3 regions of the Ruegeria sp. AG6 genome follow, and region 2 is predicted to be linked to each of the others. Evidence: riboswitches for the same ligand, from Rfam matches in the RefSeq annotation. Region 2 holds a riboswitch; each other region holds the start of a gene.
The links. A riboswitch is a leader RNA that binds a small molecule or an ion and turns the genes downstream of it on or off. The one in region 2 is predicted to bind cobalamin.
Positions count from the first base shown of each region.

Region 1: it holds a riboswitch for cobalamin, as region 2 does, so the genes downstream of both, ACR0I0_RS09670 (DUF1636 family protein) here and ACR0I0_RS19365 (hypothetical protein) in region 2, are expected to answer to the same signal.
Region 3: it holds a riboswitch for cobalamin, as region 2 does, so the genes downstream of both, ACR0I0_RS15065 (aromatic ring-hydroxylating oxygenase subunit alpha) here and ACR0I0_RS19365 (hypothetical protein) in region 2, are expected to answer to the same signal.

Region 1 covers NZ_JBQFYQ010000003.1:120,274-125,998, reverse strand. Annotated here, with positions in the region: partial or broken gene ACR0I0_RS09690 (GH1 family beta-glucosidase) at 1-492, shown strand, start outside; gene ACR0I0_RS09685 (glucokinase) at 469-1,527, shown strand; gene ACR0I0_RS09680 (carbohydrate kinase family protein) at 1,559-2,485, shown strand; gene ACR0I0_RS09675 (D-lyxose/D-mannose family sugar isomerase) at 2,502-3,167, shown strand; cobalamin riboswitch at 3,267-3,463, shown strand; gene ACR0I0_RS09670 (DUF1636 family protein) at 3,562-3,918, shown strand; gene ACR0I0_RS09665 (ABC transporter ATP-binding protein) at 3,915-4,688, shown strand; gene ACR0I0_RS09660 (ABC transporter substrate-binding protein) at 4,705-5,655, shown strand; gene ACR0I0_RS09655 (FecCD family ABC transporter permease) at 5,657-5,725, shown strand, end outside.
Region 2 covers NZ_JBQFYQ010000015.1:7,447-13,171, forward strand. Annotated here, with positions in the region: gene ACR0I0_RS19355 (DNA polymerase III subunit gamma/tau) at 203-1,966, opposite strand; gene ACR0I0_RS19360 (protein-tyrosine phosphatase family protein) at 2,138-2,650, shown strand; gene ACR0I0_RS19365 (hypothetical protein) at 2,642-3,049, opposite strand; cobalamin riboswitch at 3,141-3,361, opposite strand; gene ACR0I0_RS19370 (alpha/beta hydrolase family protein) at 3,519-4,352, shown strand; gene rsgA (ribosome small subunit-dependent GTPase A) at 4,392-5,468, opposite strand; RNA gene ffs (signal recognition particle sRNA small type) at 5,576-5,674, opposite strand; gene ACR0I0_RS19385 (bifunctional 2',3'-cyclic-nucleotide 2'-phosphodiesterase/3'-nucleotidase) at 5,714-5,725, opposite strand, start outside.
Region 3 covers NZ_JBQFYQ010000007.1:151,923-157,647, forward strand. Annotated here, with positions in the region: gene ACR0I0_RS15035 (chalcone isomerase family protein) at 1-179, shown strand, start outside; gene ACR0I0_RS15040 (MFS transporter) at 179-1,402, shown strand; gene ACR0I0_RS15045 (DUF3833 domain-containing protein) at 1,399-2,016, shown strand; gene ACR0I0_RS15050 (DUF3833 family protein) at 2,013-2,555, shown strand; gene ACR0I0_RS15055 (hypothetical protein) at 2,585-2,809, opposite strand; partial or broken gene ACR0I0_RS15060 (IS5/IS1182 family transposase) at 3,111-3,263, opposite strand; cobalamin riboswitch at 3,337-3,540, shown strand; gene ACR0I0_RS15065 (aromatic ring-hydroxylating oxygenase subunit alpha) at 3,623-4,876, shown strand; gene ACR0I0_RS15070 (FAD-binding oxidoreductase) at 4,882-5,725, shown strand, end outside.

The DNA.
Region 1 (5,725 bases), on a different contig from region 2:
TTGCCCAAGGGCTGGCAGAACGACTTTGAAACCATCGGCACACAAGTCGATTGGTGCGGGTTGAACTACTATACCCGAAAGTTGATAGCCCCGGCGGACACCGCTTGGCCCAGCCTGCAAGAGGTTACCGGACCGTTACCCAAAACGCAGATGGGATGGGAAATCGATCCCTCTGCCCTAACCCGCTTTCTTGTCAGAGCAAGGAAAGACTATACGGGCGCCCTGCCAATCTATATCACCGAAAACGGTATGGCGAGTGAGGAGCGAGTGCAGGACGATGATCGTATCGATTATCTCGACAAGCACCTTGCGGCCGTACTGGACGCTTTGGCACAAGGTGTTCCGGTGGATGGCTATTTTGTCTGGTCGCTGCTGGACAATTATGAATGGGCCTTCGGGTACGAGAAGAGGTTTGGACTGGTGGACGTGGATTTCGAAACACTTGCGAGAACGCCCAAAGCGTCTTTCATGGCGCTGAAATCCGCCCTGTCCGGGGGTCAGAGTGTCTCTCAGCCGTTAGCGCAACCATTCGGTGCCGTGCATGAGCATTGGAACCTGGTTGCGGATATCGGCGGTACGAACACACGTCTGGGCGTTGTTACGAACGGAGAATTGGCAGATCTTCGGAAACACCCGACGGGGACATTGGAAGATCTGCTCGAGGCGTTCCATGACCTCAGGGACGAGATCGGAACCAACCCACAGGCCGTCGTAGCAGCCGGAGCCGGGCCGGTCAGGGACGGAACGATTCAGTTGACCAACGCGAACCTGGATCTTTCGGAAACCGAGCTGACGAAAGCAACAGGAGCAGAGCGCACTTTTGTCATAAATGATTTCACCGCTGCGGCGTGGTCAGTGGCCGAGGTGACTCGGTCGGATGTTGCGGTCTTGCAGGGTCAGGAGGCGCCGCCCGCAGGCACACGGCTGGTTGTAGGGCCCGGAACCGGGCTTGGCGTTGGTGCTTTGCTTTTTTCCGAAGGCAGGTATCACACGGTCTCCGGCGAAGGCGGGCACGTGGGCCTGTACCCGCGCCATCGCGACGAAGTTGAGATCTTTGAGGCGGCACGTCGCATCGCACCGGGCTGTTTCTTTGGCGACAGCCTGGCGCTGGAAGCAGAAATGTTCCTGAGCGGAACCGGCCTGCCGATCCTGTATCAGGCGGTTGAATTGGCAGCCGGTCAGGCGCGGTCTCAGGCGCGCTCTGCAAAGGAAATTCTGAACGATGCCCGCAACGGTACCGATCTGGTCGCCGAAAAAGCCGCGCAGATTTTTACCACCCATCTGGGTGCTTTGATGGGTGATCTGGCGGTCACCTTGATGCCAGAGGGAGGCGTTTTCCTCGTCGGCGGCGTTGCCGAGAAAAACCGCTGGCTATTCAGTGACAGTTTCAAGGATGCGTTCAACGGCGGCGGCCGCTTCAGCGATTTGCGCCGTTCCCTGAACCTCTACGTGTCTGAACAGGCAGAGTTCGGGATCATCGGCGCAAACAACTTCTGCAAGAACGCGCTGAGACAGCAACCAGACTGACCGAATTCTCTGTACCAAGAAGGACCAAGACATGATTCTGTGCTGTGGTGAAGCGCTGATAGATATGATTTCAGAACCGACCGCGTCGGGCGCAATTGGTTTTGTGCCACATACTGGTGGTGCAGTTCTGAACACAGCCGTCGCGATGGGACGTCTGGGTGTTCCGGTTGGGATGCTGACAGGTTTGTCATCGGACATGTTCGGCCAGCAACTGATCGATGCGCTGAAAGCGAGCCATGTGGACACGACACATGTCATCATCTCGGACCGCCCTACCACGCTTGCCTTTGTGCAGCTCTCGGATGGACACGCGTCTTACAGCTTTGTTGATGAAAACACCGCAGGCCGGATGTTGCTGCCCGAGGACATGCCCGATCAGCTTCCCGCTGTCTCTGCCCTGTATCTCGGCGGAATCAGCCTTGCGTGTGAACCTTGCGCAGATGCATATGCCGCCCTTCTGGACCGCCACGGTTCCGACCGTGCGGTGATGCTGGACCCGAATATTCGCCCGGATTTCATCAAGGATCAAACCCGGTTTCGGACGCGTTTGAACCGCATGATCTCGCGTGCGGATATCGTCAAGGTTTCAGACGAGGACCTGGACTGGATCATTCCGGGCGCTGAATCCGAAGCCGCAAAGGCGTCTGTGCTGTTGCAGGCGGGTCCTTCCGTTGTCATCGTCACGCGCGGCAGTGACGGGGCGCACGGTTACCTGGCGGATGGTTCCGAAGTTTCGGTTCCTGTGAAGCCCGTTGAAGTGGTCGATACGATCGGCGCAGGTGACACGTTCAACGCCGGCGTTCTGACCGAGCTCAGCCGCGCAGGGCATCTGACCAAGTCAGGTCTGCGCGGATTGACGGTTGAAAGCCTGCAAGCAGCCATGGAACTGGGCGCTGACGTGGCGGCCGTGACCGTTTCCCGAGCCGGGGCAGAACCCCCCTGGGCGCACGAACTTTGATCTGTGGGACGGCATGATGAAACGATCCGAAATCAACCGTATCAAGACCCGGGCACAGGCGTTCATTCAGTCCTTCGGTGCCGCGTTGCCACCCTTTGCGGATTGGTCGCCCGAGAAAATGCGCAGCCCTCTGGCCGAAACGATCCGCAGTCGCGGGCTGGGATGGGACATTACCGATTACGCCCAGGGCCGTTTTGATGAACTTGGACTGTTTCTATTCACTTTGCGCAATGGTGAGGCGAAGGATCTGAAATCCGGGCGCGGGATGCTCTATGCGGAAAAACTGTTGATCTCGAAAGAAAATCAGCTTTCTCCGATGCACCGGCATATCATCAAGGCAGAAGACATCATCAACCGGGGCGGCGGCGATCTCGTTCTGGAAATCCATGCGTCGGATCCAAACGGTGGCGTCGACCGCGACAACCCGGTGACGGTCCCAAGCGATGCCTGCCCTGTAACCTTGCAACCCGAAGAGCACTTGCGGCTGAAGCCGGGGCAAAGCGTAACTCTGATGCCCGGCATCTGGCACGCTTTCTGGGCCGAGCGCGGTGATTGCCTTATTGGCGAGGTATCGACCGTGAATGACGACCGAACGGACAATGTGTTTGAAAAGCCAATCCCACGGTTTTCAAAGATTGAGGAAGATACCGAACCGGATTTTCTTCTTGTATCAGACTATTGACACCGTTCGGTCCGGGCTGGCGCAGCAGGATCGCTGGCTCAACCGTTGCAATTCCGTCCACCACCCTTTCGCCTGCCGCTTGACAAGTCAGGCGTAGCCGGACTAGCTGAGCGGGATGGTTCCGTAAGAGATGAAAATGGGAACACGGTGCGGCGCTGGAATGTGCCAAGTCCGTGACTGCCCCCGCAACTGTAAGCGGTGAGCGACGCCACTTCACCACTGACCCAAAAGGGTTGGGAAGGTCGGCCAAGCAACGACCCGCAAGTCAGGAGACCTGCCATCACACTATGAACCAACCCGAGGCGGGGCGTCTCGGAAGGAGGCTTGATGGCGCGTTTGCGTAATATCCGGGTATGTGCCCTCTGTTTGCATCTGGCAAACGACGGAGAAGGCAATGACCTGCTATTCTGATCACTACGTTCTGATCTGTTCAACATGTCAGGGGACGATGTCTGCCGAAGCCGCACAAGACGCGCTGGATGCCCGGTTGCCTGACGGTTTTGAAACCCGAATGGTGGCCTGCATGGCAGGTTGTGAACGGGCCATGACCGTCGGATTTCAGGCCCCGGGCAAAGCGCAGTACCTGTTTGGCGATATCACGACATCCCGCGATCTGTCTGCCTTGGTCGAATTTGCGATCCAGTTCGGCGACAGCGACGACGGCTGGACCAGTGCCTCGGACCGCCCCCCTGCCCTTTTCGCAAAGACCTTATCGCGAATTCCCGCTTTACCTTTCGGGGGGTCATCATGAGTTTTCTGATTGCAGAGAATTTGGGATACTACGCTCTCAATGGCGACATCCTGTTGCAGGATGTGTCCTTTCGTCTGGAAGAAGGATCAATTCTGGCAATCGCCGGGCCGAACGGCGCCGGCAAAACCACTCTGCTGAAACTGCTGTGCGGGATTGAACGGATTGCGTTGGGCGATGTTTGGATAGAAGGACAAAGCCTTCGGACCCTGTCCGCCCGCCAACGTGCCCGCTCCATTGCTGTGGTCGGGCAGCAGGAAATGCCCGACGGGCGGATGCGCCTGCAAGACTACGTTGCGCTGGGGCAAATCCCGATTCAGGGCGAACGTTCGGTGACTCAGCACAGGGCTGATCTTGAACGGGTGCTGACGACGACCGAGCTGTTGCATTTTGCCAACAAAACGATGGGTCAACTGTCCGGCGGAGAACGTCAGCGCGCGCACATCGCGCGCGCTCTGGCCCAGAACCCGTCCTTGCTGTTTCTGGACGAGCCAACCAACCATCTGGACCCCGATGCCAAGGGGCACATGCTGTCTCTGGTCGCTGATCTGGGGGTAACGGTCGTCATGATCGTCCATGATCTGGTCATGATCCCGGAATTCGCCACCCATGTGGCGTTGATGAAAGCCACGCGCCTGACGGGGTTCGGGCCTGTTGGCGAAGTTCTGACCCCAGACCGGGTAAGTGAGACATTCGGCGTGGATTATCTGTGCTTTCAGCACGAAGGCCGCATGATCCCCGCACTGGACATCCGAAAACGGAAATTGTCATAATAACAGGAACTTACATATGATGCAGAAACTCTGGCCGGTGGTTGTCTTCGCTGGCTTCGCAGGTGGCGTGGCAGCGGAAGCCGTCACCGTGGACAATTGCGGCGAACCGCTGGTTTTTGACTCGGCGCCGGAACGTCTGGTCGTACATGATATGAACATGGCGGATATGGCCTTTGCACTCGGCCTTCAGGACAAGATCGTGGGACTTACCGGGATTTCGGGCTGGTACAAAACCAGCCCTGACTTTGATGCTCAGCGCGGCGACATCCCAGAGCTTGCCCCCAAGTACCCGACGATTGAAAACCTTGTGGCCGTCGAACCTGATCTGTTTTTTGCCGGTTGGTACTATGGCATGAAACCCGGCGGAGATGTCACGCCCGACACGCTGGAACCCTTTGGTATCAAGACCATGATCCTGACCGAAAGCTGCGTGCATCTGGACGAGGATCGCCCCGAAGCCAGCATGAACCTGTTGTTTGATGACGTTCTGCGCCTGGGCAAGGTCATGCAGGTCGAAGACAAGGCCGAGGCGCTGGTTGCCGGCTGGAAGGACAAGTTGTCCGCCATTCAAGCAAAAACAGCCGATCTGGAAAAGCCGCGGGTATTCCTGTTGGACGGACCGGCCGATGCTCCGTTTACCGCCGGCAAGTTCGCCATTCCCGATGCGATGATCGCAGCCGCTGGCGGTGAGAACGTAACTCATGATCTGGATACCAGCTGGGGCCGCACGTCGTGGGAAGCTGTGGCAGCGGCTAACCCGGAATTTCTGGTGCTGCTCGACTATCAGTCCGGCAACGGCGCAGAGGACACTTTCCAGTTCCTCAAGGATCACCCGGTGATGTCACAAACGGACGCGGTAAAGAACGAGCGCTGGATTGGCCTGCGTTACGAAGAGCTGACTCCCGGCCCGGCAAATATCGAGGCGATCGAGAAGATGGCACAGGCGATGCACCCGGAGACCAACTGATATGGTCCAATTGGGCCGTTTGATAGTGCTGGGGGCGGTTGTTCTGACCGCCCTTTTGCTGTTGTCGATC
Region 2 (5,725 bases):
TGGTCTGCTGCCGAGACTGATCACACAGGGCAAAGAAAATCTGGGCGCGGTTCGAATGGCTACGCGGCATCCGGATCAGAATTGTCACGGGCCGCCTTCCGCTGGCCGGTGTCGCAACAAACGATCTGAGACATGCGGGCGGATGTGTTCGATCGAAACCTCGGTCAGCTTCGTTTGAAACGGGGGGTGACGGGCCGCGGGGTCAGTCTTCCTCGAACGGGTCCCACTCGTCTTCCACCTCGGGAAGCGCTTCGGTCTCGACCTTGGCGGCGCGTTGCTCCGGCGTTTCGATCCTAGTGATTTTCGCCTTTGGGAATTGCGCCAATACCGCCTGCACCAAAGGATGTTGTTCGGCCTCGGATTTCAGTGCGAGCTCGGCCTCATCCCTGACTTCTGCAATCGTGGGGGCTTCTCCGTCCGAGACGATCGAGACAGCCCACCGATTTCCTGTCCAGCGTTGCAAGGCAGTGCCCAGTCGTGGCGCCAGATCCGCCGGTGCCTGGGTGGCGGGTGTGAATTCGATTCGTCCGGGTTGATAGGAGACGAGGCGCACGCCGTTTTCCACCTCGACCAGCAACTTTACGTCGCGATTGGTCCGGATCAGTTCCACCACGTGGTCGAAGGTCGGGTAATGGGCAAGGGCCGTCTGGGCATCCTGCGCCAGGGCTGCAACCGGTGCGCCACCGGAACCGCGAGGGGACGGCGCGTAGGCAGGTGGATGGGTCGCGCCAGCCGGCGCCGGACCGGCGCCCGGTCGGGATATCGAAACGCCGCCATTGGGCCCGCCCGGCGGTGGTGGCGGGGCATCTTGCAACCGTTTGATCAGCTCTTCGGGGCTGGGCAAATCCGCCACATGGGTCAGGCGAATAACGGCCATTTCAGCGGCCATCATGGCGTTGGGCGCAGCCGAGACTTCCTCGAGCGCCTTCAGCAGCATTTGCCACATCCGGGTCAGAACCCGCATCGGCAGAGCCTCGGCCATGTGTTGGCCCCGGGTCCGTTCATCCGGAGAAACCGTCGGATCCTGCGCCGCGTCAGGCGTGATCTTCACGACGGACACCCAATGCGTGATCTCGGCCAGATCGCGCAGCACCGCCAGCGGGTCTGCGCCTTCGGCGTATTGGCCGCTCAACTCGGTAAGTGCTCCGGCGGCATCGCCGCGCAGGATCATATCCATAAGGTCCAGAACCCGGCCACGGTCTGCCAGTCCAAGCATTGCACGGACCTGATCGGCGGTCGTCTCGCCAGCCCCATGCGAAATCGCCTGATCCAGCAACGAGGTCGCATCCCGGGCCGATCCTTCCGCTGCTCGGGTGATCAGCGCCAGCGCGTCTTCGGCGATCTGGGCGTTTTCCGCTTCGGCGATCTTGCGCAGCAGGCCAATCATGTCTTCGGGTTCGATCCGGCGCAGGTCGAAACGCTGGCAGCGGGACAGCACAGTGACAGGGACTTTGCGGATTTCAGTGGTTGCGAAGATGAACTTCACATGCGCGGGCGGTTCTTCCAACGTCTTGAGCAGCGCGTTGAACGCGCTGGTCGAGAGCATATGAACCTCGTCGATGATGTAAATCTTGTAACGCGCGCTGGCGGCGCGATAGCGGACACTGTCAATGATCTCGCGGATGTCGTTGACGCCCGTACGGCTGGCGGCGTCCATCTCCATCACGTCGACATGGCGGCCTTCCATGATGGCGACACAATGTTCACACTGACCGCAGGGTTCGGTCGTGGGGCCACCGGTTCCGTCGGGTCCGATGCAGTTCATGCCCTTGGCGATGATCCTTGCGGTCGTGGTTTTGCCGGTGCCGCGAATGCCGGTCATGATGAAGGCCTGCGCGATCCGGTCGGCCGCGAACGCGTTTTTCAGGGTGCGCACCATGGCATCCTGACCCACCAGATCGGCAAAGGTTTCCGGGCGATACTTGCGGGCGAGAACCTGATAGGCGGGGCTGGAGCTGTCTGTCATGTCTTCTCGTTGGGATTCGGTGCTTGGGCACAGCGTAGTGGCCACCGTTGCCCGCGTCCACAGCGTGGCGCGATGATTTTTGATTTAGAAACGAGTCGCTTTCGCACTAAACTGCATCAGCGGATTTAATGGCTCATTTTTGTAAAGAGTTCTTTGGGGAGGACAGGATTCATGTCGCAGTTGGTGATCTATGCCCTGCAAGTCGGTGGCGGAACGCTGGCGCTGACCTCGATGCCCGGACGCGGCGGAGATTACTCCAGCGATCTGGATATGATCGCAGCGTGGCAGCCGGGGCTTGTTGTTTCGATGACGACGGATGTCGAAATGCTTCAGGACGGGGCGCAGGAATTTGGAAGCGATATTCAAAGCCGCGCCAGCCGATGGGTTCACCTGCCGATCGAAGATTTCGGAGCGCCGACAAAAGCGATTGATGACGCGTGGCCGTCCGTCAGCGCCGCGGCCCGGCACGCGCTGTCCGGCGGAGGTCGCGTATTGGTACACTGCCGCGGGGGCTGTGGCAGGTCAGGTATGATTGTCCTGCGGCTGATGGTCGAATGCGGCGAAGGCGCGGACACGGCGCTGCAACGATTGCGGGCGGTGCGCCCTTGCGCCGTCGAAACGGATGCGCAACTGGCCTGGGCCTCTCGGCGTGCCCAGGCACAGGTCAGTCTGGACTCAGATTGAAATCTGCGCGGGCGCGCAAGCAGGTTTTCGAGGCCGGATCGTAGAAACTTCGATCATCGCGCAGGGTAGGGTTTTCACGACGCCGGATGGCATCGCACTGAACGTGTTTCCGAAGATCAGGTCGGCATAGCCGTTCAGCGGCTCAATCGCGGTTTCGGGCTGCGTCCCGCAAAAGACACGAATGCGGTCTGATTGCGCGCGGAAAATTGCATGACATCCTTCGCTGCAATGTGACAGCGCGCTGCTGCCCTCAATCTCGAAATCGTCACTTGTGGCCGAGGTCGCCTGGGCCATGGCTTCGGATATCGAGCGCGCCAGCCGCGCCAAAGCGGGACAGGTTTTGCCCGTCCGCTGACATACTGTTGCACTGAATTCATGTGTCTTTGTCTTCCAGATCATCCTGCGCCCTCCGCGCTTGGTGGACAGGATATTTGGGACAGGTGGGACAGCGTGATGCCGTCAGGACCTGCCCGGACACCCCGCCCGAGTTTCGGTTTCGTTTCCGATGGCAGGTCTCCTGACTTGCGGGTCATCGCTTTGCCGACCTTCCCAGCCTTTGGGCCAGTGGTGTTTCGGCATCGCTTACCGCTTACAGTTGCGGGGGCAGTCGCGGATTTGGTTGTTGCCTGCATGACCAGACATTACCGCACCGTGTTCCCTTTTCATCCCGACCCCTTGTGGAGGCCGGAAACCATCACACAACCGCTAGCGTTTGAGCACGCATCGAGTCAAGCCGATCTTTTGACCGGACGCTTGGTCATGCTGGATACGGTGTTGGTTCATGCATAGTGTCGAGGGCGTTGAGGTTCGGAAACCGGATTTACCAAGCGCAAAGCCAGAGATCATGTTGGACACAGAGCAAACGGTAATGACCGAAGAATTTCGCTTTCCGTCCGGGCAGAAAACACTGTCTGCCCGGTTGTACAGCCCGCTGTCTTCGCCCGAAATCGTCGTCGTGCTGAACAGTGCAACGGGTGTGCCGCGCGATTATTACCGTCATTTCGCACGATGGCTTGCTGCCGAGCAGGGTATGGCCTGCCTGACCTATGACTATCGCGATTACGGGCATTCCTTGACCGGCCGCCTGAAAGATTCGCGTGCGACCATGGCGGATTGGGCCTTGATCGACATGCCCGCGGCACGGGCAGAAATGCGCAGACGGTTTCCCGATTCGCAGCATTGGACCATCGGCCATTCGATCGGCGCGATGTTGGGGCCTGTGCAGCCGGATATCGATCTGATTGATCGCATGATCTGTGTGTGTTCGGGGCTGGTAACCCTAAGCGACCATCCATGGCCCTATCGTGGTTTGGCAGGATTGTTCTGGTATGGTCATGCCCCGCTTTTGGCCCGAGCCCTTGGCTACCTTCCCGGAAAGGCGATCGGGTTCGGCTCGGATCTGCCGGCATCGGTCTATTGGCAGTGGCGCAAATGGTGTACGGCGCCTTTGAACTATGTGCCTGAAATCGGGCATGAGTTACCTGCGGCGCAGTGGAAGGATTCTGGAACGCCCGTGGATTTGTTCACCTTCGAGGACGACCAGATGGTGCCGCCGGAAGCGGTTTGGCGGCTTGCGGATCTTTACGGCCCCGATGCCAACCGCCACCTGCTGAGCCCTGCCGATTTCGGGTTGCCCGAGGTTGGTCATATCGGAGCATTTGCCCGGCGCAATGCAGCGGTTTGGCCGCGACTGATCGCTTGATCAGACGCGGCGCAGGACGGGCCGGGCACCGCCCAACGATCACCGGTTGCGAAGTTTCTTTTCCTTCATGACGCCACGGACCATCTTGCCGAACGCTTTGTCCCGCGCCCGGGACTGCGCGACGGTTTCAGAATTGCGCTGATCTTCGCGCCGAAGCTTGCGCCACCGGTCCAATCGAGCCGGATCAAGCGTGCCGTGGCTTATTGCCTTTTGCACGGCACATCCGGGCTCGGAGCTGTGCTGGCAATCCGAAAAACGGCAGTCCCGGCTCAACTCGGCAAGGTCCGAGAAAACGTCGTCGATCCCGTCCCGAGCGTCCAGCAGGCGCAACGCGCGCATTCCGGGTGTATCGATCAACCAGCCACCGTTGCGCATCCGGTGCAATGCGCGTGCGGTCGTCGTGTGCCGGCCCCGCGCGTCATCCTCGCGAATGTCCGAGGTGGCGAGATCCTGATCGGTCATGGTATTGGCAAGTGTCGTCTTGCCAACGCCCGACGATCCAACCAGCGCTCCGGTCTGGCTTTTGGGGCACCAGGACAGAACCTTTTCAACCTCTGCCGGGTCCAGCGCGTTGATCGCCAGAACCGTCAGGAACGGATCCAGAGATTGCACCTGCCCCGAGAAACTGTCGGGGTCCGCCGATTTGTCGGCCTTCGTCAGAACAACGACCGGGTAACACCCGGCCTGATGCGCGAGCGCCAGATATCGTTCCAGCCGGGGCAGTTTGAAATCGGCATTGCACGAGCTGACGATGAACAGCACATCGACATTGGCTGCGATCAGTTGCGTCGCGGCGCCTGTACCCGCGGCGCGTCGGTGCAGCAGGCTGCGCCGGTCGAGCAAATGGCGCACGCGTTTGTCGTCATCGGCGAGAACCCAATCGCCAACAGCATAGCTGCCGGTCGTTTGATCGGGGGTCAGTAACGGGACTTCGCCGTCAGGGTTAAGCCCTATCAGGCGGTCCCGATGAACGGAAGTGATGCGAAAAGGCGTGCAGGAAGGATAAGCCGCGTGTTGCGCGGCAAAGTGAGAGGACCATCCCAGGTCCGAAAGTGCAAGAAACATTGGTTTGCCTGTCGTCAGAAACAGCACTCCCGACGGATGGCGATCGCTCATCCCCGGGTCATGTGTTCAGGCAGTCAGTCGATACCGTGAGGTCAGAACCGTGCTGCCCGAAGGATCTTTGCTACAATCATAAAGCCCTCCTGCGGCCAAGGTTCGTAAAGTGAGAGGTTGGACATCGACCCAAGCGGGGCTCGTTGTGGCTGCTTCCTTCCGGACCTGACCAGGTTGGCGAGGCGCTCGCCCGCGCCAACCTCTCGACTCTGGATATAGGGAAGGCTTCGGCAAAAGACAACCCGTCAGAGCGTCAG
Region 3 (5,725 bases), on a different contig from region 2:
TGGCAAAAGGGGACAGCTATCTGGCGGTTTCTGATGGTCCCGACAAGGTCAGTTTCTGGTTGAACGGGCAAAAGACGTGCACCATGGCGCATCCGGGCATCAAGCGCAGTTTCATGTCTGTATTCTTGGGAGACAACACGAGGTCCGCGTCCTTCACGCGCAGGCTACAGGGGCGGTGATGCTCTATCCCCGGGTCAGTCTCTATGCGCTGATGCTCGCTGCGGCGGGTATCCCGCTTTATATCCACTTGCCGCGCTTTGCAGCCGTGAACCTGGGTATTGGCCTTGGGGTCATTGGTACGGTGCTGCTGGTGATCCGTTTGGTGGATCTGGTGCAGGATCCGCTGATCGGTTGGGCAATCGACCGATGGCCCGGCGGCCAGCTTGCATTTGCCGCGATGGCGGCTTTGGGGCTGGCGATCGGGTTTCCCCTGCTTTTCAATCTGCCGCAGGGTGCCAGCGTGCCGGAACTGGTCGCGATCCTGATCTTGCTGTTCTCGGCATACAGCCTGGGAACCATCCTTCTGTATGGTCGCAGCGCAACTCTGGCGAAGCGAACCGATCCGAAAGAGCTGATGACACTGGCCGCCTATCGTGAAGGCGGGCAGTTGACCGGAGTGGTCATCGCAGCCAGCGCTCCGGCCCTGTTGGTTGCTTTCGGGGCACACTCCCAAGGCTACCCCGCATTCGGCGCGTTCCTGGGGCTTCTGTCCGTTGTGACCCTGATACTGACGATCCCGATCTGGCGACGCAGACCGATCACCGGATCAGGCCTGTCCTTTGCGGGTCTGGGTCAGGCCGGTGGCTTGCGCCTTCTTGCGCTGGCTTTGGTCAACAGCCTCCCGGTTGCCATAACCTCCACCCTGTTTCTGTTTTTTGTGGAAGACCGGCTGCAACTGCCGGGCAAGGCGGGTCCTTTGTTGATCCTGTTCTTCCTGAGCGCAGGCGCGAGCGTTCCGCTGTGGGCAAAGCTCAGTAACAAAATTGGCCCGAAACAGACTCTGATTATCGCCATGCCGCTCTCGATCGCCGGCTTTATCGGCGCTGCCACACTGAGTTCAGGAAACCTTGCGGGTTTTGCAATGATCTGTCTCGCCTCGGGCGCGGCGTTGGGCGCGGATATGGTCGTGTTGCCTGCGATGTTCTCGATCGTCCTTACCCGGGCCGGGCTGAACGCATCAGCCGCGTTTGGCATCTGGTCCTTCGCTGGCAAACTGGGCCTCGCCCTGGCTGCCTTTTTCACTCTGCCGCTGCTGGAACGCAGCGGTTTCACCCCCGGTCAAACCAATTCAGCACAGGCTCTGGATACACTCAATCTTGCCTATGCGGTGCTGCCCTGCATCCTGAAAGTCGGAGCGTTCGGGATGGTGTTGACCCTGCCCACCGAGGTCACAAGCAAATGAACGCTTTCAGCATCATCCTTCTGGTCCTTCTGACCGCCGTCTTCATCCGTGCAAGGCTGCTGAGCTTTCGCGCGCAATCGCCGTCCGATTACAGTGGCACCGGGCCAAATTTTTCGCTGAAAAAACACCTGAACGGAGAGATCTTGTCCGAAGGCCTGATCTATGGCCCCAACGGCAAAATGTCGAACAGCTTTGTCGCGCGCATGTCCGGCGAATGGCAAGGCAACTCGGGCACGCTGACCGAGTACTTCACCTATTCCAACGGAAAACAGATGACCCGCAAATGGTACCTGACGCTGGGAACTGGCAACACATTCACGGCAATGGCGGATGATATCGTGGGCGAAGGTCGGGGCATTATCTCGGGGTCCACGGTAAAACTGACCTATCGTATCATTCTGCCAGATGACGCTGGTGGACACACACTGGATGTCACCGATTGGATGTACCTGACAGAAACCGGCGTCATCATGAATCGGTCCGAGATGCGCAAGTTTGGCGTCAAGGTCGCGGAACTGATCGCCACAATGCGTCCAAGCCCCAGATCGAAACCGATGCATCCAAGTGGGTCAAACGGGTATGACGCGACTTTGGAAGGGAAGCCGTTGCAATGATCACCTTTCGCTCTTTCATCGCCTGCATTGCCATCGCAAGCCTTACACTTCTGGCGGCCTGCTCCAGCAAACCGAAGGTACCAAAAACGTTTCTGTCGGACCGGCAGTTGAACCTGGAAGAGTTTTTTGAGGGTAAAACAGTGGCCTACGGTCAGTTTCAGGATGTTCTGGGAAATATCCCCCGCAGATTCACGGTTGATATCGACGGAACATGGGACGGCGAAACCCTGACCCTGGTCGAAGACTTCGTCTACGACGATGGCGCGACGGAACAACGCATCTGGACATTGACCAAAACCGGAGAGGATACGTGGACCGGTACGGCGCCTGGCGTGCTGGGCACCGCCAGCGGGATTGAACGCGGGGATACGTTCAACTGGAAATACAAGATCGACCTGCCGATCAAGGACGGGACCATGCGTGTCAAATTCGACGACTGGATGTGGCTGCTGGATGACGACCGTCTGCTGAACCGCGCGTATGTCTCACGCTATGGCGTCCGTCTGGGTGAAGTCATCCTGTTCTTCGAGAAGAAATAGGGCCGTCAGGCCCGGTTTCATCACAAAAGTCAGTAGAAAATAAACTCGTCCACCAATGCTGTCGTCGATCCCTTGACCTCACCGGCCGTGTTTGCCCTTGGCCCGTCCGAGGCTGCGCCCTCGGCGCGTTCGCCGCCCTCGACCTTCAAGCGCGCGCGTTCTATCTGCCCCCAGAGGAAAAACAGACCATCCCGTTTTCCCATGAGGCGCGAAGGAACTGTTGTCCGCAAAACACCTGTTTTCGGTTTTGGCATCTGCTCTCTTACTGCCTCCGGTGTTTTCCACCATTTTCGGAAAACGTAATGGTTTTTCCCGAAAAAGACAATTTTTTATGGACAAAATGAGGTTTTCTACCGTCCGTTGACAGGATGGACTGACAACTCTCGCATGACGGATATTCGCCTTCTTCACCTGCCTCATGGCAAGCCAGCACTATCCCAAACGGATCAACTTCACCCAAAAGGGTTTGCTGCAAACCTCCTTCACTTGGCCTGACTCTCTCTTTTCCAGCCATGCTCAGGCGACGTGCAGCGTTTCGTTTCTGAGCAGAGCAGCCGGGCCTTCGCTGTCACGGCTGGGGGACAATTTGACGGCGCGGATGTCAGACGTGGCCGCATCCATCGCAAAGCCCACTGGCCCCTGCAGAACGCCGTGCTGGCGGGCTTGCCATGCCCCTGTGCCAAGGACCGTGATCCCGGCGCCGTCCACTCAACCGGAAAATTTCCATGTCTGTTTTGAAACCGGAAATGTCGCAAGCATTTCAGCGCCCAAGCAGGTAGAAAGTAGGCTGCCATCGTGAGGTGCCGCTGTTTGATTCTCAGACCGCGGAGAATTGGGAAGCCGGTGGAATTCCGGCGCTGCCCCCGCAACGGTAAGGAAGGTCAGGTTCGACAATCAACCACTGGGACGAGGATCCCGGGAAGGTGTCGCAACCGGGTGCAAGCCCCTTTCAAGTCCGGAAACCAGCCTTGCAGATATGTCAAACCGCGGGTGGCGGTGGGGACACGGGTTTCGGACGTGGTCCTCGCGCGCCTCCGGACGGTTCCTCCCTGTCATCTGCCCAAGCAATGCCGCGGGGCGCGGCAGGAGAGCCAGAAGTGAACAATGTCCAAAACCTGTTGGCGCGTCGAATCCCGGGCTATGCTCTGGAACGGGCCTTTTACACCGACCCCGAGATCTTTCAGACCGACCTGGAAACCATCCACTATCGCGAATGGCTCTTTGCCATTCCGGCCTGTGAACTGGTGAAAGCCGGCGACTATGTAACGTACAACGTGGGTGCCTATCGCGTGATCATCGTGCGCGGCGCCGACAACCAGATCCGGGCGTTTCACAACACCTGCCGCCATCGCGGCTCGATCATATGCAAGGCAGCAAAAGGCAACGCGCCGAAGCTGGTTTGCCCGTATCACCAATGGACCTACGAGCTTGACGGCTCTTTGCTGTGGGCCCGCGACATGGGGCCGGAGTTTGATCCCAGACAGCATGGTTTGAAGACGGTTCATTGCCGCGAGCTTGCCGGGTTGGTCTATATCTGTCTGGCGGATGTCGCCCCGGATTTTGACACGTTTGCCAATATCGCGCGCCCGTATCTTGAGCCGCATGATCTTGCGAATGCCAAGGTCGCATTCGAAAGCTCGATCATCGAGAACGGCAACTGGAAACTGGTCTGGGAAAACAATCGCGAGTGCTATCACTGCGGCGGCAACCACCCTGCGCTGTGCCGGACCTTCCCTGATGATCCGGGCGTGACGGGGATCGAAGGCGGTGAAACCCCAGCCTATATGCAAGCCCATTTCGACAGGTGCCAGTCAGCGGGTATGCCATCGCAGTTCTATCTGCACGAGGACGGCCAATTCCGTCTGGCGCGGATGCCGCTGAAAGAAGGCGCCGAGAGCTATACGATGGACAGGAAATCCGCCGTGCGCCGCTGGTTGGGCCGGTCGCCCTTTGCGGATGCGGGATCGCTTTTGAAGTTCCACTATCCGACCACGTGGAACCACTTTCTTGCCGATCACTCGATTGTTTTCCGTGTTACGCCGATCAGCCCGACAGAGACCGAGGTCACGACCAAATGGCTGGTCAACAAGGATGCGGTTGAAGGCGTTGACTACGACGTGAAACGCCTGACCGAAGTCTGGGTCGCCACGAATGACGAAGACCGTCAGGTGGTCGAGGACAACCAGCAGGGCATCAACAGCCCGGCCTATGTGCCCGGCCCGTATTCAGCCATTCAGGAATCCGGCGTACTGCAATTCGTGGATTGGTATTGCAGCACAGTGTCGGCCCGCCTGACCCCTGACTACATGGCGGCGGAGTAAGTCTGATGAAAGATCTGGACACGCTTTCATCAGCCGTTTGGCAGGATGGAGAGATGCTGGAATGTGTCTCGGTCGTGCCCGAGATGCCGAACACCGCCAGCTTTTCGTTCCGAGCCCCCTCGGGGGCGCAGTTCGCCTATCACCCCGGTCAGTTCCTGACGCTCGAGATTCCGGCGCCCGGCCAGCCCGGGGGAGTCGTGTATCGCACCTACACAATCTCATCGTCGCCATCGCGGCCGCGGTCGATCACCATCACCGCCAAAGCGCAACCCGACAGTATCGGCACGCGCTGGATGCTGGACAATCTTCAACCCGGCATGCGGCTCAAGGCCGTTGGGCCTGCGGGCCTGTTCACCAACGCACTGAGCGATGCGCGCAAGTTCCTGTTTATCTCGGCTGGCTCAGGCATCACACCGATGATGTCAATGACCACCTGCATGTGGGACGAAGGCCGCGATCTGGACGTTGTCTTCATCAACTGCGCCAAGCGGCCATCCGAGATTATCTTCCGCCAGCGCTTGGAACAGATGGCCAGCCGCACGGATGGTTTGGACCTGAAATTCGTTGTGGAAGAGCCGGACCGCTACCGCCCATGGACGGGATATCAGGGTCAGTTCAACCAATTGATGCTGGGCCTGATGGCGCCGGATTACCTTGAGCGCGAAGTCTATTGCTGCGGTCCCGAGCCCTTCATGCAAGCGGTGCGCGACGCGCTGGCCGGTCTTGGTTTTGATATGGACAACTATTATCAGGAAAGCTTCGGCGCGCCGGTGGAAACCGAGGCGGATCAGCCCGAGTTGGATGACGTTGTTCTGGACGACGACAGCAGCGCCGAAATCCTGTTCGCGA